DNA from 3 places in the Arthrobacter sp. UCD-GKA genome. Region 3 is predicted to be linked to each of the others. Evidence: riboswitches for the same ligand, from Rfam matches in the RefSeq annotation. Region 3 holds a riboswitch; each other region holds the start of a gene.
The links. A riboswitch is a leader RNA that binds a small molecule or an ion and turns the genes downstream of it on or off. The one in region 3 is predicted to bind glycine.
Positions count from the first base shown of each region.

Region 1: another riboswitch for glycine. It lies ahead of gcvP (aminomethyl-transferring glycine dehydrogenase); the one in region 3 lies ahead of BLJ79_RS08840 (DUF5058 family protein).
Region 2: another riboswitch for glycine. It lies ahead of BLJ79_RS10710 (hypothetical protein); the one in region 3 lies ahead of BLJ79_RS08840 (DUF5058 family protein).

Region 1 covers NZ_MOLR01000022.1:4,957-11,928, forward strand. The annotation lists gene BLJ79_RS22065 (VIT1/CCC1 transporter family protein) at 1-157, shown strand, start outside; gene BLJ79_RS22070 (NADPH-dependent F420 reductase) at 288-923, opposite strand; gene BLJ79_RS22075 (CPBP family intramembrane glutamic endopeptidase) at 1,259-1,879, shown strand; gene BLJ79_RS22080 (hypothetical protein) at 2,044-2,628, shown strand; glycine riboswitch at 2,797-2,897, shown strand; gene gcvP (aminomethyl-transferring glycine dehydrogenase) at 3,076-5,913, shown strand; gene gcvT (glycine cleavage system aminomethyltransferase GcvT) at 5,952-6,972, shown strand, end outside.
Region 2 covers NZ_MOLR01000005.1:243,531-250,502, reverse strand. The annotation lists gene BLJ79_RS10725 (LLM class flavin-dependent oxidoreductase) at 87-1,109, shown strand; gene BLJ79_RS10720 (hypothetical protein) at 1,204-2,067, shown strand; gene cycA (D-serine/D-alanine/glycine transporter) at 2,122-3,606, opposite strand; gene BLJ79_RS10710 (hypothetical protein) at 3,662-3,868, opposite strand; glycine riboswitch at 4,026-4,123, opposite strand; gene BLJ79_RS10705 (hypothetical protein) at 4,322-4,723, opposite strand; gene BLJ79_RS10700 (YkvI family membrane protein) at 4,851-5,975, opposite strand; gene BLJ79_RS22895 (hypothetical protein) at 6,188-6,424, opposite strand; gene BLJ79_RS10695 (ArsR/SmtB family transcription factor) at 6,518-6,972, shown strand, end outside.
Region 3 covers NZ_MOLR01000004.1:553,805-560,776, reverse strand. The annotation lists gene BLJ79_RS08850 (amidohydrolase) at 1-189, opposite strand, end outside; gene BLJ79_RS08845 (hypothetical protein) at 305-1,048, opposite strand; gene BLJ79_RS08840 (DUF5058 family protein) at 1,077-1,826, opposite strand; glycine riboswitch at 1,998-2,088, opposite strand; gene BLJ79_RS23540 (hypothetical protein) at 2,639-2,803, shown strand; gene BLJ79_RS22365 (IclR family transcriptional regulator) at 3,134-3,877, shown strand; gene BLJ79_RS08830 (zinc-binding dehydrogenase) at 4,011-5,093, shown strand; gene BLJ79_RS08825 (MFS transporter) at 5,174-6,481, shown strand; gene BLJ79_RS22360 (aldehyde dehydrogenase (NADP(+))) at 6,535-6,972, shown strand, end outside.

The DNA of each region.
Region 1 (6,972 bases), on a different contig from region 3:
CGTGATGCTGGCGCTGGGAATCACCGGCGCGCTTGGCGCCAGGCTGGGCGGGGCACCCATGCTGCGCCCGACCCTGCGGGTGCTCATCGGCGGGGCCGCGGCGCTCGTGGTCACCTTCGCCATCGGCTCCTGGCTGGGGGTTGCCGGGATCGTGTAGCTGCCGCTCGGTGCACTTGCTTCGGGTCCGGACTGGATCTGCGGGGGTTTGGGTGGTGGAACGCCGCGGGGAGCCCGGCCTGGTGGCCGGGCTCCCCGCAGTGCTGCTGACATGTGTGGTCGGGTCCGGCTCAGCCGACGATCTTCAGCGCGGTGCCCCAATTGAAATCGGGCAGCGCGGGGTTGACCTGCATGGCCATGACCAGCAGCTGGAAGCCCTCGAGCTCCCGGGCGTGGTGCAGGCCGCCGACCTCGATCGGGCGCATGCCGGCCGCCGTGACGAATGCGGCTACCTCGGCGCGGGCGGAATCCTCGCCGGCGATGAAGACATCCAGCGGCTCGCCTGCAGCCGAACCGGCGGTCAGCGGGCCGGCAAAGGTGGTGTTGAAGGCCTTGACGACGGTGGCCGAAGTCAGCGCGGCGATTTCCTCGGCAGCCGAGCTGCCGGCAGCGGTGGTCAGCGAGTCGAAGGTCGAGAAGTCCACCGGGTTGGTGATGTCGATGACGATCTTGGAATCGAGGGCGGCACCCTGGGCCGCGACGTATTCCTTGGCGGCGTCGAAGGGCAGCGCCAGGACGACGATTCGTCCGGCCGGGGCCTCGGTGAGGTTTCCGCCGGTGGTGCCACCGCCGAGCTCCGCGGCGAGCGTGGCCGAAGCCTCGGTGTCGCGGGCCAGGACCTGAAGGTTCTTGCCCGCTGCGAGGGTGCGGGCCGCCAGTGCGCGTCCCATGTTGCCGGTTCCGATGATGCTGATGTCGATGGACATTGCTGCCTTCTTTCCGAAGAGTCGAGCGAGGAAGTTTTTCATGTGGTCTCAATCCGTATGGTTGAAGCTTCAAGTATTACGGTACGCCTCTTTTGGTTGAAGTGTCAAGTGTTTATTCACGGAGGTTTTGGGAGAGCCGTTGCCGTCGCCTGGGCGGCGCGGGCTTGCGGCCGAAAAAGCCTGGCTGACGTGGGCAATGGTTGACAGTTTTGCAGATCGTTGCGGAGGCTTGGGGCATGGTTGGAGACGAAAAAAGCACAGCGGCTGCCGAAACCGGTCTCGCCCGTGCCGGACGGGGGCTTCCCGGTCCGCGAGCGAGGCGCCTGGTGCTTCTGGTGAGCCCACTGGCCATCGTCGGCGTCGGCCACCTGGTCGCGCGCATCGCTGCCGACATGAACGCCGGGACCGCGTGGCTGTGGGTGGCCGCCGTCTACTGGGGCCTCATCGCAGCGGTCCTCGCCATGACCACCGACGCAGGGCAGCGTCGGGCTTGGTTTCGGCGCAGTGCCAGGCGCCCGGCCTGGGTGTGGATCGTGGGCCTGCTGCTCGGGCTGTTCCCGCTGGCGGGGATCCTTGCACTCAATCTCGGCTTGGTGGCGCAGTATCCCGGGGTGTTCGTTTCGGTATTGGCTTTTGCACTGGTCAACCCGGTCTTTGAGGAAGTGTATTGGCGCGGTGCGCTCCTGGATGCCGGCCGCTGTTGGCCGTTCTGGGTGATCGCCTTGTACTCGACGGTCTTGTTCGTGGCCGGCCACCCGCTGATGTGGGGCGTCTTCTCCATCGGGAACCGATCGGTGGTGCTCTACGCCACGCTGTTCGTGATGGGCCTGGCATGGTCCTGCATGCGCCGGGCCACGGGCAGCCTGCGTATTTCCATGCTGTCCCATGGCCTGGTTGATGTGGGGAACCTGTCGGTCTTTGTCTTCATGAACCTCTATATACCGCCCGGAATGTGATGCCTGGCATGGCTCCGCGGGTTCCCGGAACCGAAAGGAACATGGCGGCCCGAAACCGGGTTCCCCTACCGGCGTGGCGCGCATTGGAGGCGGGACCTAGGATGGGCTGAACAACCGCACCGCAGGTCGGAGCGCCGGTCCCGTCCAGCCAAGGAGGCGTCACGATGGAAAGGTTGACCCCTGAGGATGCGGGCACCCTCCGGAGCCGTCCGCGGACGGCCGCGTCCATCGGAGTGCTTGTCGCAGTGGTCGCCACCGCAGGCTGGGCGGGGTACCGGATGCTGGATCCGGTGGCAGGGCACGGCCAAGGCAACCTGACCTGTCACAGCACCGCGGCCCCCGGGGTGGCTCCGGGCGTCTTGACCACTCCGTGGATCGAGGTGAAGCCCGGGAGTTCGCTCCGGGTGCGGGCGCTCACGTTGGTGGCACCGGTGAACTATGCACTTGCCGGAACGGGCATCCAGCACGACGGTGTGCAACTTGGCGCATGGGAGTACCCGGTGGGCGATGGCGATCCGGAAATGCAGGCCACGTGGCTTTCCCGCACCGAACTGCCGGCCACCCTGGACGACCGGACCGATCATTCGATCATCATGGCGCTTGAACCCGTCGACGCGAGCCAAGAGTCCTCACTGCGTGCCGTGCGCGTGCGCTATGACAACCAGTGGGGCATTCCATATTCGATCGACGTCGGACCGCGCTTCGAGGCCAAGCCCAACTGCCTGCTCGACGACGGGGAAGAGGGCTGAGGGGAACCTCCGTCCCTGCGAGGGGCGGTGGACGGTATCGGGCGAAAGCCCGAAAACTCCCTGACGGAGCCCGAAAGGCGGTTCTGACCTGAAGCGGGGCGACCCGTGTTGTTTGGCTCACGCTTCGCCGGTAGGATGGGAGGCGTGCCTCGAAAGAGGCACAGCCACTGACATGCGGCGGGAGAGTCCCGTACAGCGAAAGTTGGTCGGGCGCCGTAGGAGCAATTCCTCCCCGGGAAACTCTCAGGCCCCCGTACCGCCGCGAAGAGGCAACTCTGGAAAGTAGCAACATCGCCCTTCGGCGGTGCTGCTCACCGAAGGTGCAAGCACGTTCCGACTACCAAGTCCGGTGCGTCGCGGAAACTCTCAGGTCACAGCAACAGGGTCGGGGAGGAACTTGCAGCTCGTTCGGTGTGCGCGCACGCCGATGACCCAATGGAGTTCCCCATGACCGTGACCCCGTCCGCTGAGTTCGTCGCCCGCCATATTGGCCCCCAGGGCAGCGACATCGACACCATGCTTTCGCAGCTTGGTTATTCCTCCCTCGACGAACTCGTCGACACGGCCGTCCCGGCCGACATCCGCCAGTCCGAACCCCTTGACCTGCCAGGCGCCCTGACCGAGGCCGAGGCCCTGGCCAAGCTGCGCGAACTGTCGAACAAGAACGTCATGAAGACCCAGATGATCGGCCAGGGTTTCTCCGACACCTACACCCCGCCGGTGATCCTGCGCAACGTGCTCGAGGACCCGGCCTGGTACACCGCGTACACCCCGTACCAGCCGGAAATCTCCCAGGGCCGCCTCGAGGCGCTGCTGAACTTCCAGACCATGGTCATGGACCTGACCGCGCTGCCGATCGCCAACGCCTCCATGCTTGACGAGGCCTCCGCTGTCGCCGAGGCCGTGCTGCTGATGCGCCGCGCCAACAAGGCCAAGGGCTCCGCCAAGACCGTGCTGGACGCCAACCTCTTCCCGCAGACCGTCGCAGTGGTCCAGGGCCGCGCCGACGCACTGGGCTTCGAGGTCGAGATCGCCGACCTGACCGCGGGCCTGCCCGAGGGCGAGATCTCCGGAATCGTGCTGCAGCAGCCGGGCAACAACGGCGCCGTCATCGACCACTCCGGCATCATTGCCGCGGCCAAGGAACGCGGCGCGATGGTCACCATCGCCGCCGACATCCTGGCACTGACCCTGATCGCCGCACCGGGCGACCAGGGCGCCGACATCGCCGTGGGCAACACCCAGCGCTTCGGCGTCCCGCTGTTCTTCGGCGGCCCGCACGCGGCCTACATGGCGGTGCGCAACGGCCTGGAGCGCCAGCTGCCCGGTCGCCTGGTCGGCGTGTCCAAGGACGACGTCGGAACCCCGGCCTACCGCCTGGCACTGCAGACCCGCGAGCAGCACATCCGCCGCGAGAAGGCCACCTCCAACATCTGCACCGCGCAGGCGCTGCTGGCCATCACCGCCTCGATGTACGCCGTGTACCACGGTCCGGCGGGCCTCAAGCGCATCGCCCAGCGTGCCCACAACCACGCCCGCGCCATCGCCACCGCACTGTCCGGCTCCGGACTGGGCCTGGCCGCCGAGTCGTTCTTTGACACCGTCCAGGTGACCGTCGAGAACGCCGACATCGTCATCTCCAAGGCCGAGGACGCGGGCATCAACCTGCGCCGCGTCAACTCCACCACCGTGGGCATCTCCACCGACGAGACCACCACGAGCGCACACGTTGCCGCGATCGCCGGGGTCTTCGGCATCGAGGGCGAGTCCTTCGCCGCCGAGGGCTTCGAGCTGCCTGCCGCCGTGCAGCGCACCAGCGACTACCTGACCCACCCGATCTTCAACACCATCAAGTCCGAGACCCAGATGTTGCGCTACCTGCGCCGCCTCTCGGACCGCGACCTGGCCCTGGACCGCACCATGATCCCGCTGGGCTCGTGCACCATGAAGCTGAACTCCACCGCCGAGATGGAATCCATCTCCTGGCCGGAATTCGCCTCCATCCACCCGTACGCACCGGAGCACCAGACCGAGGGCTGGCGCGAACTGATCACCGACCTTGAGGGCCGCCTGACCACCATCACCGGCTACGCGGGCGTCTCCATCCAGCCCAACGCCGGTTCGCAGGGCGAATACGCGGGCCTGCTCGCGATCAGCGCCTACCACCAGTCCAACGGCGAGGACGCACGCACCGTCTGCCTGATCCCCGCCTCGGCACACGGCACCAACGCCGCCTCCGCCGTGCTTGCAGGCATGAAGGTCGTCGTGGTCAAGACCGCCGCGGACGGATCCATCGACGCGTCCGACCTGGATGCGAAGATCGAAGCGAACAAGGACGTTCTCTCGGCCATCATGATCACCTACCCGTCCACGCACGGGGTCTACGACCCCGACGTGCGCGAGGTCTGCGACAAGGTCCACGCGGCCGGCGGCCAGGTCTACATCGACGGCGCCAACATGAACGCCCTGGTGGGCCTCGCGCAGCCGGGCCAGTTCGGCGGCGACGTAAGCCACCTGAACCTGCACAAGACCTTCTGCATCCCGCACGGCGGCGGCGGACCGGGCGTGGGCCCGATCGGCGTGGCCGAGCACCTGATCCCGTTCCTGCCGGGCGATGCCTCGGGCACCTACTCGATGCGCGACGGCGTGCCGGTGGTCGCCACCATGTTCGGCTCCGCCGGCGTGCTGCCGATCTCCTGGGCCTACATCGCGATGATGGGCGGCGACGGGCTGACCGACGCCACCAAGACCGCGATCCTCTCGGCGAACTACATCGCTTCGCGCCTCAACGAGCACTTCCCGATCCTGTTCACCGGCAACAAGGGCCTGGTCGCGCACGAGTGCATCCTTGACCTCCGCGAGCTGACCAACAAGACCGGCGTCACCGCCGAGGACGTGGCCAAGCGCCTGATCGACTTCGGCTTCCACGCCCCGACCCTGTCCTTCCCGGTCGCCGGCACCCTGATGGTGGAGCCGACCGAGTCCGAGGACCTGGCCGAGATCGAGCGCTTCATCGAGGCCATGGTCGCCATCCGCGGCGAAATGGAACAGGTGCTCGCCGGGGACTTCGCGATCGAGGATTCCCCGCTGCGCAACGCCCCGCACACCGTGGCCGCAGTGGTCAACACCGCCTGGGACCGCAAGTACACCGTCGAGCAGGCGGCCTTCCCGGTGCGTGCGCTGCGCGTGGACAAGTACTTCCCGGCCGTGGGACGCATCGACGGCGCAGGCGGCGACAGGAACCTGATCTGCTCCTGCCCGGCTCCCGAAGCCTTCGAAAACTAGTCCACGACCACTCGATTTACCTCACGAAAGGTAGCTTGATGAGCGACCCGAAGAAAACCTCCCTGCATGCCAAGCATGCGGAACTCGGCGCCTCCTTCACCGACTTCGGCGGCTGGGACATGCCGCTGAAGTACGGTTCGGAACTGGCCGAGCACAAGGCCGTGCGCGCCACCGCCGGCCTGTTCGACCTCTCCCACATGGGCGAGGTCTGGGTCGAGGGACCCGAGGCGGCGAAGTTCCTGAACTCCGCGCTGGCCGGCAACATGGCCGTGATGTCCGTGGGCCGTGCCAAGTACTCGGTGATCTGCAACGAAGCAGGCGGCATCATCGACGACCTGATCACCTACCGCCGCGGCGAGGAAAAATTCCTCGTGGTGCCCAACGCCGGCAACGCCCCGGTGGTTGCCGCGGCGCTGGCCGAACGCGCCGCGGGCTTCGACGTGGTCGTCACCGACGCCTCGGCGGACACCTCGCTGATCGCCGTGCAGGGCCCGGCCTCCGAGGCCATCCTGCACGAACTGGTCGATGAGTCCACCAAGGGCCTTGTCACCGACATGAAGTACTACGCGGCGGACGAGGCCACCGTGGCCGGCTTCGACGTGCTGCTGGCCCGCACCGGCTACACCGGCGAGGACGGCTTCGAGCTGTACCTGCCCAACGACCAGGCACCCGCCCTCTGGGACGCGCTCATGGCCGCCGGCGCCAACCACGGGCTGATCCCCGCGGGCCTGGCCTGCCGCGACTCGCTGCGCCTGGAAGCGGGCATGCCGCTGTACGGCAACGAGCTGTCCCTCGAAGGCAACCCGTTCGAGGCCAACCTTGGCCCCATCGTCTCCTTCAAGAAGGAAGAGGACTTCACGGGCCGGGCGGCACTGGAAGCCATCAAGGCCGAGGGCGCCAAGAAGGTGCTCGTTGGCCTCAAGGGCCTGGGCCGTCGCGCAGGCCGCGGCGGCTACCCGGTTTCGGTTGACGGCACCCAGATCGGTGTTGTCACCTCCGGCCAGCCGTCCCCGACCCTGGGCTACCCGGTGGCCCTGGCCTACGTCGAGCCGGCGTACG
Region 2 (6,972 bases), on a different contig from region 3:
GACCGGGGACTTCTTGCTGCTATCGTCAAGCACCACGGTCAAATACCACGGGAATACGAACCTGTGCCGGCGCGTTGGCCACCGTTGTGAAGAACATCGGATTTTTGTCATTCGGCCACTGGACCGACCACCCGTCCTCGGCCACGCGCAACGCGTCCGACGCGCTGCTGCAGGCCATCGACCTCGCGGTGGCGGCCGAGGAGCTCGGCGCGGACGGCGCCTACTTCCGCGTCCACCACTTCGCCGCGCAGCACGCTTCCCCGTTTCCCCTGCTCGCCGCGATCGGGGCGCGGACCAGCCGCATCGAAATCGGCACCGGGGTGATCGACATGCGCTACGAGAACCCGCTTTACATGGCGGAGGATGCCGGCGCCGCCGACCTGATCTCGGGCGGACGGCTGCAGCTGGGCATCAGCCGCGGTTCGCCCGAGCAGGTCATCGACGGGTGGCGCCACTTCGGTTTCTCCCCCGCGGCGGGCGAGTCCGACGCGGACATGGGCCGGCGGCACACCGAACGCCTGCTCGAGGTGCTCACGGGCGAGGGCTTCGCGGAACCGAGCCCGAACCCGATGTTCCCCAACCCGCCGGGACTCTTGCGCGTGGAACCGCATTCGGAGGGCCTGCGCGAACGCATCTGGTGGGGTTCGGGCTCCAATGCGACGGCCGTATGGGCCGCGAAGCTGGGCATGAACCTGCAAAGCTCCACGCTCAAGGACGACGAATCCGGCAAGCCCTTCCACGTCCAGCAGGCCGAGCAGATCGAGCTCTACCGCCAAGCGTGGAAGGAAGCCGGCCACCAGCGCGAGCCGCGGGTCTCGGTCAGCCGCAGCATCTTCGCGCTGACGGAAGAGCGGGACTGGCAGTACTTCGGCCGCGACCGCCACAGTTCCGACCAGATCGGCAACATCGATGCGAAGACGCGCGCGGTCTTCGGCAAGTCCTACGCCGGGGAACCCGACGAGCTGGCCAAGAAACTGGCCCAGGACGAGGCGATTGCCGCAGCGGACACCCTGCTGCTCACGGTCCCGAACCAGCTCGGCGTCGAGTACAACGCCCACGTGATCGAAGCGATCCTCACCCAGGTGGCGCCCCAGCTCGGCTGGCGCTGATCCCGCCGCCGGCGCGCGGGACCGAGGCGGAACTGCCCCGCGCCGGCGCGTCCCCGCCCTAGCCAACAGGGTATTTGCTGTTGCACAATCAGGCATGCACACTCCTGTCGACGAGAACCAGGGCCGGGACACGCTGCGCTACCTGCGCCTGATGCTCCTGGTCATTCCGCTGCTGCTCCTGGTGGCCATCGCCCTGTACGCCTGGTGGACCGGGAGCATCGGGGACTCCATCAGCTCCTACTACATCGGCCCGGCCAGGAACCTGTTCGTGGCGATGATGGTGACCACCGGCGTGCTGCTGGTGGTCTACAAGGGACCGCCGCTGGAGGACCAGGCGCTGAACCTCGCCGGCTTCTACGCGATGTTCGTCGCCTTCGTCCCCGCCGGGCTGGGCCAGACCCTTGGCACCCTGGACCCCGCCGCGGCACGGGAGCTCATCCGCTCGATCCAGGTCTCCGTGGTTGCGGTGCTGGTCGTGGCGGTGGCATTCGGGTGGCTGGAGTGGAAGACCCGCAGCTGGTCGTCGCGCTCATTGCTGCAACGCACGGAAACACGGTGGCTGGCCGTGGCAGGCACGCTGCTGCTGGCGGGGTTCCTGGTGCTGTTGCTGTGGCGGACGCTCGAAGGCAAGGACTTCGTCGGCGTCCACCTTGCCGCAGCCCTGCTTCTGCTCGCCAGCATGGGCATCGCGATCGCCAGCCACCTGGGCAGCAGCAGGCTTGGTGACACCGACACCAGCGGCGGGCGGGCTGGCCACTATGCGGGGCTGCTGGTCCTGATGGCGCTGGGCGTGGTGGCATGGGCCGTGTTGGCCGCGCTCGGGGTCAGGCAGGCGGTCTTCTTCGTCGAGTGGTACGAAATCGCACTCTTCCTGTACTTCTGGTACCTCGAGACCCGAAGGACCTGGAACCCCGTCCCCGCCCCGGAAACCGGGACGGGCCGGCACGCGGCCGCATGACGCCGGGGCCGCCCCCCACGGGAAACGGCCCCGGCGCGGACCGGAATGCTACCGCTACTTCGCGGCGGGCTCCTTCACATCCGCCTCCAGCACCGCGCCACCGGCATTGAACGATGCCGCAAGCATGCGTTCCTGGGCGACCTTGGCCTGGTGCAACGCCCGCAATTCGGCGTGCTTGGGCTTGGAGCGCAGGATCGCGTAGCCGATGCCCAGTGCCACGAACCAGATCGGGGTGAAGAGCAGCGCGGCCAGGGTGTCAGCCTGCGTGGTCAGTGCCCAGAGGATGAAGCCGAAGAAGGCCAGCACCACGTAGGGCATGAACGTTCCGCCGGGCATCTTGAACTTGCTGGCCACGTGCAGCTGCGGGCGGCGCTTGCGGTAGACCAGGTAGCTGATGAGGATGATCGACCAGACGAACATGAAGCACAGCGCTGAGATCGTGGTGACCAGGGTGAACGCCTCCGCCACGCCACCCTCGGCGTAAAGCAGCGCCACGCCGGCGAGCAGGAACATGCAGGAGAACAGCAGCGCGTTGCGCGGGACCTTGGTGCGGGAGAGCTTCGCGAAGCCCCTGGGGGCGTCGCCCTCCTCGGCCAGGCCGTGGATCATGCGGGAGGTCGAGTAGATGCCGGAGTTCGCACTGGAGGTCGCGGAGGTGAGCACCACGAAGTTCACGATGCCTGCGGCGCCGGCCAGGCCGGCCAGGGCGAACATGCCCACGAACGGGGACTCCGCGGCACTGAACAGCTTCCACGGCTGGACGGCCATGAGGATGACCAGGGCACCGACGTAGAAGAAGAGGATGCGGATCGGAATGGAGTTGATCGCCTTGGGCAGGGTCTTCTCCGGGTCCTTGGTCTCGGCCGCGGTCGTACCGACAAGCTCGATGCCGACGAACGCGAACACGGCGATCTGGAAGCCAGCAACGAAGCCCATGAAGCCGGTCGGGAACATCCCGCCGTCGTTCCAGAGGTTCGCGAAGGAGGCAGTGGCCCCGTTGTTCTCGAAGCCGGTAATGACCATGACCAGGCCGACGACGATCAGCGCGCCGATGGCGACGATCTTGACCAGGGCGAACCAGAACTCGGTCTCGCCGAAGTTCTTCACGCTGGGCAGGTTGAGGGCCACGAGCAGAAGGATGCAGGCCACGGCGGGGATCCATAGCGGCAGGTCCTTCCACCAGAACGCGACGTAGTGGGAGATGGCCACCACGTCCGCGATGCCGGTGACCACCCAGCAGAACCAGTAGGTCCACCCCGTGAAGAAGGCGGCCCACGGGCCCAGAATGTCCCCGGCGAAGTCGGAGAAGTTCTTGTAGTTGGTGTTGCTCAACAGCAATTCGCCCATCGCGCGCATCACGAAGAAGAGCATGAAGCCGATGATCATGTACACGAAGATGACCGAGGGCCCGGCCACCGCAATGGTCTTGCCGGATCCCATGAACAAGCCGGTGCCGATGGCACCGCCGAGCGCGATCAGTTGGATGTGGCGGTTGGAGAGCCCACGTTCGAGGTGGGGCGCGGAACTGTTCTTGCTCATGCTGTTGCCTTCCAGATTGGTGCCGGTGCTTCGGTGGCGTGCCATGGACGATTCCCTAACGGTTCTCGCCGACGGGCGCGATGCCCTGGAACAAGGACTTCGCGTTGTTCTCCGAGGCAACCATTCCCAGGCCGGTGCGCTTGCAGGAGTGCCCTGCGGTGCGGTGCTCGGCATTCCCGGGGGACCGCAGCGCGGATTCACGGTGCAGGCCGGCGGGCGCACCAAAGGGCGACCGGGCAGTGGCGTGGGTGGTTGGCGTCATTGGAGGAACTCCCGAATCGCGCGCGGACGGGTCCGCGCTGTTCTTGGATCCTCCCCAATCTGTTGACGTACCTGAGAGTTTCCATCCCGTCCGCAAGGGGATCGGGACTTGCTCCTTCGGTGAGCACGGACCAGACCGTGCTTCTTTCCAGATTCGCCTCTTCGTGGCGGTACGGGGGCCTGAGAGTTTCCTGGGGAGGAATTGCTCCTACGGCGCCCGTCCAAGGCGCGGACGGATCTCTCCCGCCACGTGTCAACGGCGATATTTTGTGATTGCAGTCATAACTTACTGCGCAGTGGCCTGTGGTGCAACTCACAAGCCTTTTGTGTCATCGCCCGCGAAACATGTCGCGGCGCCCCCGAAAAAGAGCCCACCCCGCGGCTGCGGCCGTCACATGAGCCAAAAAGCCAAGTCAGCGATGGGTGCAACAGCCACGGTCCGTTGGCCGGTCGTTTAGCTGCTGGAGTTCAGGACCTGCAACGCCGCATGCAGGCCGCTGCGGCACCCCCGCCGGGTCTGGTTCCGCCCGCGCAATGGTTCGGCTTCCCCCAGCGCATCCCAGAAGCCCTCCGTGGGCATGGATGACGGACGAAGAATGAACCAGCAGTCGGCCAGCGGATCCGCCGGACCCGGGATGCCGGCATCGGCCAGCGTGGTCGCGATCTCCCGGGAGTCCCCGACGCGTTCGGCGCCTGCCCCGTCCCCGGCCTCGCGCGGCAACCGGTACACCGCACCCGGCACGCCCAACTCGAGGATTCCGGCAACGGCCAGGAACCCGAAATCGCTGCGCGGCACCTCGACCGCTCCCGGCGGTGGAGCGGCCACGGGAACCGATTTCCAGTCAACGCCGTTCATGTTTCCTCCTCGATCGCCGGACCGGCACTCGCACCGCCCCGCGCGGCCAGCCCAACCGACTCGAGACGAACACGATAGGCCAAGGACGCAGGCCGGCATTGATGCCGGAGCGGACGGCCGCGCCGGGTCACAGCGGCTGGCGCCGCACCAGGCGCGTGCCGGTCTTGACCAGCATCAGGACCAGCAACAGGATCCCGACGTAGCCGTTGACGACATAGACGATGTTGACCATCTGGGAGAACGGCAGGACCAGGCCGATCACTGTGCCAACCACTGCCAGCGCGATGGTCAGGTACTTGAAGCGCGGCGTCTTGTCGGCGAAGAAGCGCGAGGAGACTGTCCACAGCAACGGCACCGCGGTCGTGTAGATGCCCGCGAGGATCATCACGGAAATCCCGGCGGCAAGGACCGGGCTCACGTCCTTGGCCAGCACGAGCATCGGGATCTCGGTCCCGCCGACTCGCACAATGTTCGCCAGCAGGCCCAGGCCAACAATGATGCAGGCCACCGAAAACGCGATCGACCCTGCCAGGGCCCCGGAGGACGCCTCCTTGCGGTTGCGTGCAGTCTTGCCAAGCGCGGTCAGGAAGGCCGCGAGCCAGAGCATACAGAAACCCACGTAGGACAGGCCGGCCATGAACCAGTTCGTGGAAGCCTGGGTCAAATCAAGACCCGAAAGCAGGGCGTTGCCCTCCGCGATCCCGCCCGGGTTGCGGAAGATTCCCAACAGTCCGAGGGCAATGGCGACCACAACGATCACCGGACCGATCTTCCCGATGACATCGACCAGGGACTTCAGGCCAAACCACACGCTGATGCCCACGACCACCGCCAGTCCGATGCCGCCAACGTATCGCGACATCCCGTAGTGCTCCTCGAAGACGGCGCCGGCGCCGGCGACCATCACGGTGAAGCTCAGGAAAACGAACAGGATCGAGAAGTAGTCGAAGAAGGTCCCCAGATGCTTGCCGCAGTAGTAGTGGAAGATCCGCGACGGCCGGTCGAATTTCTTCGCCTGCCCGACCACGAAGAATTCGACGGCCACATAGGTCATCAGCACCAGGACCAGCAGACCGGTGCCGAAGACGCCCCAGTATCCGTAGGAAGTGAAATACTGCAGGATCTCCTGCCCGGTGGCGAACCCGGAGCCTATGAGGAACGCGATGATCGCTCCGGCATAGGTGAGGACGCGAAGGAAGCTCGCCTTTTCGACGGTGTCAAGATGCGCCCTGGTGGGGGATTTTTGTGGCATGTGGCTGTTGTCTCCCGTGGTTCTCGCCGACGCCACCAAAGATGCGCCGCTCCCTGATATATCAATTTCCATAGAACGATATGTCTCAGATGTGACCTAGTCAACAAACGAAAGTAATATGACGGGCCTCACACCGGTTGAGCTTGGCTTTGGGCTGGGAGGCATTGGGTCACTGAGGACACGGTGCAGTTCTTCGGCACCGATGCCGCTGGTCAGAACCGCCCAGCCACCACCGAGTGAAGCTCGAGCCAGGCACGTTCTCGGTTTTCCCGCAGCATTTCCTCCTGGCGTGGCGAGAACACCAATAGCGGGCCGAAGACCAGTCGACGGCGCGGAGCCGCATGGGCTGCCGCGGTCGTCCGAGAGGTACGTTTTCTGGCCCGATGGCGGGCACCTGCACGGTTGTCGAAGGCTGATTGGACATTGAAGGCATCGGTTGAAGTAGCCATGCATCAAGCCTGAAACGACCGGCACCGCCTGACCACCATTCGGCCATTTCCGAATCCTTACCTCGACACCGCCGCAAGCCTAGACTCGGTGTCATGCAGATCAGACTGTCGGCCGAGGACCTGACCCGGGTGCGTTTCACCGTCTCGCCCCTGTGGGAAACCGTCACCAGCATGCGCGCCCTGCAGCTCGGAACCCGGTTGCACCGACCCTGGATCACGGAGGCGACCTCGCGCATCCTGGCGTCGAGGGACCCCGCGAAACAAGACCACCTGAAACTACTCACCACATTGATCCGCTCCACCGGGTTCATTGCCGATTCCCTGACGCCCACCCCGCTGCGGCAGGACACCTTCGAGGCAGGGCTCGCGGCGGTCGCCGCCGTGCCGCCGGAGCTCTGGGTCCGCGACCTCAGCTACCTGATGGCGGTCGAGCGGGACGAATCCAGGCTGGAGACGATCAGCGATTTCTGCGACGATCCGACGGCCGGAGCCACTCGTCTGGTCGACGCCCTGCGCTGGTACTGGGAGACGGCACTTGAGCCGTTCTG
Region 3 (6,972 bases):
CACGACCCCGGTGCCGCCGCAGCGGAACACCTCGAGCCCGAGGTCTTCCAGGCGCTTGGCCAGGTAGTCGGCGGTCCGGTGTTCCTGCATGGACAGCTCGGGGTTGGCGTGGAGGTACTTGTAGGTCTCGTGCATTTCCGCGGTCGAGTCCTCGGTCAGTGCCAGGGCCGGCGGGATGGTGTTCGTCATCGGGCGTTGTTTCCTTGCTCTTGGGTGGGGCGGCGGCACCCGGGAGTGCCGCCGCCGGTAACTGTGGTGTGGATGCGCTCGGTCTCGGGCCGGTCCGGGCAGCCGAGTGCGTCGGTCAGTAGACCGGCCCCTCGGGGGTTGCATGCACCGGTACGTCCTCCGGTGTCCCCAGGGTCTTGCGGTCGCGCAGCACCCAGGCGAGAACAGCCGTGGCAATCACGGCGACAGCGGTGGAGAACAGGCCGAAGGGCTTGAAGAAGAAGGCCACGGAGACCACGATGATCGAGACGACCAAGGCAATCAGCGCCGAGCGCGGTGCCTTCTGGCTCACGATCGCCTGCACGACCACGGCGCCCATGACGGTGGGCAGGATGTAGAACTGGATGGTCTGGACGATGTCAGTGGGAATCACGCTGACCAGCCAGGTGCCCAGCAGTCCGACGAAGATGAACAGCGAGGCCAGGTGGACGGTGGCGGCACCGCAGATCGCGGCGACCGAGGCCAGCTCGCCCTTGCGGGTGCCGGGCTTTACGCCGATGGTGGCCTGGGCGATCATGGCCGCCGGCAGCAACTTGTTGGAGATGTTGCCGATCATGAACGCCTGGTACATGGACGAGGCGCCCAGGATCGGGAAGTAGGTCAGCGGCTCGACGATCCAGATGACCCCGAAGACCGCGGCCAGCGCACCGAAGGCGGCGATGATGCCGGAGACCTGGATGTCCAGTCCGGCAAAAAAGACCAGGTAGGCAGGGGCGGCCAGCGAGAAGAACAGGCCAATGATCATGGTGATCCGGCCCCAGCGGGAAGTGGTCTTGTCGAAGGCGCCGAGCGCCTGGTGGATTTCTGTTGCCTGAGGCATGATGTGCTCCTGGGAATCTTGGCTGCGATTAGAGGCGGGTGGCCGCGTAGGTGATGGCCAGGGAGAGGATGATGGCAATGCCCAGGGCCCATTCCTTGATCCAGGGCCGGTTGACCTTCTTGGCGATGACCATCAGACCGGTCATGATCGCGGCCGAGGAGACGAAGGCGACCACGTGTATCCATGACTTGGGCAGTTCGCCGATTCCCAGCACCATGAAGGCGGCAACCATGGCGGCACCCGGGACCACGAGCATGATGGCCGGGTTGACCTTGCGCAGCGCGGAGTCGCCCTTCTTGAGCAGCGGGGTCAGGATGAGCGTGGCAATCATCCACATGGCCCCGCCCAGGCTCATGGCGGCCAGGGCCAGGCCAAAGACGGCCTGCGTGTAGGTCGGCCCGCCGAGTTCGGCTCCGGCGGTGTTGGCTGCGATTGCCGCGGCGGCGGTCTCGTAGGACACCGAGCCGATCAAGCCGATGCGCACCAGCACCGCGGGGGTGCCGAAGACCGTCAGCAGGGCGACGGCAACCATGACCACTGCCAGTGAGGGGCCAAGCGCGGAGATGGCGCCGGCGCGGAAGCTGGTCTTCAATTCGGCATGGCTCATCCCGACATGGGGTGCAGCGATCCGTGCGGCCTTCATATAGATGACGGACTGGACGACGATGACCAGGAAGACGCCGACAGCACAAGCCCAGAGGACTGGCGAATTGGCTATGGCGAGGATGTCCGTGGAATTGCTGTCCGCAGCGGCGGGCAATATGGCAGGTACGTGCATGGGGGAGTTCTACCGTTCATCGAAGGGGTCAGTGCGGTGCATGCGGGCCCTGGGTGATGCCGGTGCCACCGTGCCCGCTCTGTCCTGAACCTGAAAGTGAAACCGGTGCCCCATGGCACCGGCGTGCTTCGTCGGTGAGCCACCGGTCCCGGCGGCTGCTCTCCAGAGTTTCCTCACGCGGCTGTTCCTGGTACCTGAGAGATTGCGGGTGCTTGCCCCTTCGGTGCCCGAGTGGTGTCCGGGACTCTCCAGCCGCGCGTGACCGGAAGACTATTCAGTTGTGTGCGGATGCTTTTCCGCGTGCGACCAAGAATACTTGACGCGGGTCACAGTGGCTCTTTTGTTTCTCCCGACCAAGCAGTCGTGAATCAATATTTTTGCGTCTGGTCATCGATGGCCTAAGGAGCCAACCTCGTCCGCCTGCAATCGAGTAAGGAGGGCGGTGCTCCGGAAGATACCTCGCGCATCGAATGGATTTCGGGCGGACAAGCATTCCATCGAGATGAACCGGTGGTTAGCCTTGAAAAAATGCATGGCGGCCTCGCCTGTCCACTTGTTATCGATCACCGGATGCGCACACCGGGGCCGGATGCCCATCGAAGCGCCACACCCCGATTCCCGGCGGTTTTAAATATGTCTGCCAACAAAGACACCGCCAGGAAGTACATCTACGGATTAAACAATTCGGATCACGCCTAAATCCTCTCGTGCCTGACCGGCGACACTGAGTGGAGGGCCTTCGGCCACTTTCGGCTCAACGGCAAGGAAGTCTACGACCCGCGATCTCAAGCCCCGATTTCAGTGGACCGCCAGTGCTGCTCATAGTGCGCTTTGTCGAAGGGGACGACGTGGTGATGACCGAGTTCTCCGGCGAGGTCTTACGCATGGCCATAGGCGAGGTCTTTGTGATGCGCGAGGCCTTGATCACCGAGCGCCGCACCTTCGTCATCGAACTGACCGAGAACGACCACAAATAGGCGCCGGAGGAACCTACTCTCAGCCTTGCTAGGCACGATATTTCCCAAGCCTCGTATCGCAGATGCCCTCCTGGGTGAGCAGTCAAGTGTTGCTATCAGCAACGTACCCCTTCAGCAGTGTTGAAGCTATCTGGGCTGCCGCTAAATTCGTTTCAACGAGAGGGCGATGAATGCTGGTGTTCAGATGATGATCAATTTCTCAGCAGGATCTATCCGCCTCAATGGACTTAGAAACACAACTGCCGCCTCGCTCATTTGTGTTGCATGTCTCACTGAGTAAGACGCATAATAATTCGCATGGTTGTTTCTCTCCCTCAGGTACCGGTCTCGATGGTCGATCGCATTGGTGTCATCCTCGAGACGTTTAATGTTGATGACCCGGTGTTGACGGGCTCGGAAATTGCGCGTCGTACGGGCCTGCCCAAGGCGACTGTCGCGCGGATACTCGTGGACCTTGATCGGCATGATTTCGTTGCCCACACCGAGTCCGGATACCAGATTGGCATGAAGTGTTTTGAATTGGGGGAACGGGCACAACAGCCCAAGAACCTGCGCCGACTGGCTTTGGCCACCATGTCTGATCTTCGGCAAGCAACTGGTCTGACAGTGCAACTTGGCGTGCTTGATGGCTTGGATGTCGTATATATCGAGATCCTCCGCGGAAAGCACCGAGAGCTTCGTATTCCCTCACGAATCGGCGGGAGGGTGCCCAGTTATGCCACTGCTGGAGGCAAGGCGTTATTGGCCCACTCGGCCGCGGAAGTCCAAGAACTGGTCCTCAGTAGCGCCCTCACAAAAATCGGGCCTCGGACCATCGTCGATCCAAAAGAATTGGCCGCCCAATTGGAACGTACGCGCCGAGATGGCATTGCCTACGAGGTTGAAGAGTCCCATGGAGGTTTATCATGTGCGGCGAGCCCAATCCTTCGAAGCGATGGAACGGCGCTCGCAGTAATCTCAATCACCGCACCGGTAGGTAGCGTTGATATGCGCATAGTGGGGCCGGCTGTTCATGCCGCGACGCTCGGCTTGAACCGTCAGGTGCGGGCTACGCCATACTGGGCAAGCCTCTAGCATTACCTGTCCCACTGAGTGGGACGATTTTTTGACTTCAACGACACGTGATCACAGGCTATTTCCTAGTCGCCGTGACAAACGTCACGAGCGACAAAATCGTTACGAGGAGTCGTTTGTGAAAGCCGCAGTCATGACAGAGCCCAATGTGCCCCTGAGGGTGACCGAGTTGGTCATTAGCGCGCCGGGCCCTGGGGAAGTCCGGGTCCGGATAGAGGCAGCAGGCGTATGCCACAGCGACCTTCACTATATGAAGAACGATCTGGCCTGTAAGACGCCGATTGTCATGGGGCATGAAGGTGCTGGGATTGTCGAAGAACTTGGAGACGGGGTCCGAAGCGTGGCGGTTGGTGACAAGGTAATCATGACGTGGCGACCTCGATGCGGCTCCTGCGAATACTGCTCTTCTGGTCGTCCGGCGCTTTGCACTCTGGGCAAGATCCACGCCGTCACTAATGGCTTGCTGCGCGGCGGTTCTCGCTTGGATCATGATGGCACGGCTGTCCATCACCTCATGGGTGTTTCCTGCTTTGCGCAAGAGTGCGTTGTTTCCGAAGAATCCCTCATCAAGGTTCCTAAGGAAGTTCCTTCAGCCATTGCGGCAATCGTAGGATGCGCCGTCGTAACTGGCATGGGTACGGTACTCAACGGTATGCCGCATGCTGCCGGTGAATCCGTGCTTATTGTTGGTGCCGGCGGAGTCGGACTTTCGGCAGTCATTGGGGCAGCCGCAGTCGGCGCCTACCCCATCATCGTTGCCGATATCGACGACCAGAAACTTGATAAAGCGCGGGAGCTAGGTGCCACCCACACGATCAACAGCAAACTCGTGGACTTAGTTACTCAAGTTCTCGAGATCACTGAAACGGGAGTTCACTGGGCCATCGAAGCGATCGGGCGTGAAGAAACCATTACTGCGGCCGTTACCGCACTGCGTCCACGAGGCACCGCCTTCGTAATTGGACTGGGCAACCCGAATACCGACATCCGTTTCCCCCTGAATCAAGCGGTCCAACAGGAAAAGACCATCCGAGGAAGCTTGTACGGTTCCTCAAATCTCTCGGTTCAGATTCCACAAATCCTGCGGATGTACCTGGCAGGAAAACTGCCTCTGGACGCAATGCTGGGCAACAGCTTCGCGCTCGATGAGATTAACGAAGCTTTCGACGACTTGTCTGGCGGCGGCGCGGGCCGGGCCGTCATCCTCATGACTTAGTCAACTCGAACTAAATCGACATAGGAAGGCCACAGCAGCGTAGCTAGGGCATTCCCTGATCACTCACACAGGAGTTCTAAATGTCAGCCCAAACATCTGCGGTGACCATCCAAGTCACCAATCAAGACCGCAAGCGCGCTCTCTGGGGCAGCGCGGTCGGAAGCACCATCGAGTGGTACGACTATTTCCTCTACGGCACAATGTCGGGCCTCGTTTTCGGTCCGCTCTTCTTCCCCTCGGATAATCCAACCGCCAGCCAGATGCTCTCCCTTGCATCGTTTGCTCTTGCCTTCTTCGTACGACCCATTGGCGGCATATTGTTTAGCCACATCGGTGACCGAATCGGCCGGAAGAAAACGCTGCTAGTCACCCTGACTATGATGGGCGTTGCCACTGTTGCTATCGGTCTGATGCCTACTTATGCAGCCATTGGTGTAGGTGCCCCCATCCTCCTGACAATCTTGCGCCTCATCCAGGGTCTGGCGTTGGGCGGTGAATGGGGCGGGGGGCTGTTGCTGGCCGTCGAATATTCTCCGAAGGAACGCCGAGGATTCTTCGGCGCAGTTCCGCAAACTGGTGCGCTCCTGGGACTGGCCTTGGGAAACATTGCCACGCTTGGCGCCGACGCTCTTTTCCCCAAGGAAGCGTTCCTCACATACGGATGGCGAATTCCGTTCCTGCTTTCTGCTGTTCTGCTTCTGGTTGGTTTGTGGATCCGACATCGAGTCGATGAAACCCCGTCCTTCCGTCAGATGAAACTTGCCGGCAACGAAAAGCGTATTCCGATCGTAGAAACGCTCAAGTACCACTGGCGATCGGTCCTCATCGCAACCGGTGCCAAGATTGTCGAGACATCTACGTTTTTCATTTTCGCGACGTTCACCGTCTCATACGCCATTTCACTGGGTTACGAACGGACTCCCGTACTAGCGATAATTCTGATCTGCTCGATCCTCGGCGTCTTCTCCATGGTTAAGTTTGGCGCGCTGTCCGACAAGATTGGTCGCAAACCGGTATTCATTGGTGGCTCCATCGCTGTTATGGCCTTCATCCTGCCTTACCTGTGGCTTCTGAACCAGAAATCGCTCATTCATTTGGCTATCGGTTGCTTCATTGGTTTCGCGATCATTTGGCCAAGTTATGGATCGCTCATCGGAACGCTCATTGCCGAGAGCTTCACTCCGGATATCCGATACACGGGCGCTTCTTTGGGGTACCAGCTTGGTGCAGCGATCGCCGGTGGGCCCGCTCCGCTCATTGCAACTGCACTGCTGACCGCGTTTGCCGGCAGCTACGTCCCGGTCGGCCTGTTCGTTATGCTCTGTGGCGCCATTTCGGTCGTGGCAGTTTCATTCGCCAAAGAAAAGCGAAATCAAGAAATCGACTAATTTCTGCTGCAACCTTGGCTGAGGCCTGGGTGAAGCTCCTAAGAAAGGCAATCATGGCGCTCACACTTGAGACCATAAATGAAACATCGGCAGCCGCACTGGAACTCATTCTGGCAAAGGCGGAATCCTCCTTCGAGCCATGGGCCGGCACCACACTGATCGAGCGTTCTGAAGCATTGGAACTCATCGCCGATCGGCTCGACGAAGCCTCGGACGAACTCATCAGATTAGCAGTGGCGGAAACGCACCTGGCGGAACCCCGGCTCCGGGGTGAACTGAAACGAACAACGTTCCAGTTGAGGCTCTTTGCCAAGCAGGTTCTCGGAGGAGAATTCCTGGATGCGCGAATTGACCATAAGGACGACGAGTGGCCCATGGGTGCTCCTCGTCCCGATTTACGCCGAACTATGCAGCCTCTTGGCCCAGTTCTCGTGTTTGCCGCCAGCAACTTCCCTTTTGCGTTCTCTGTCGCCGGCGGTGACACTGCATCT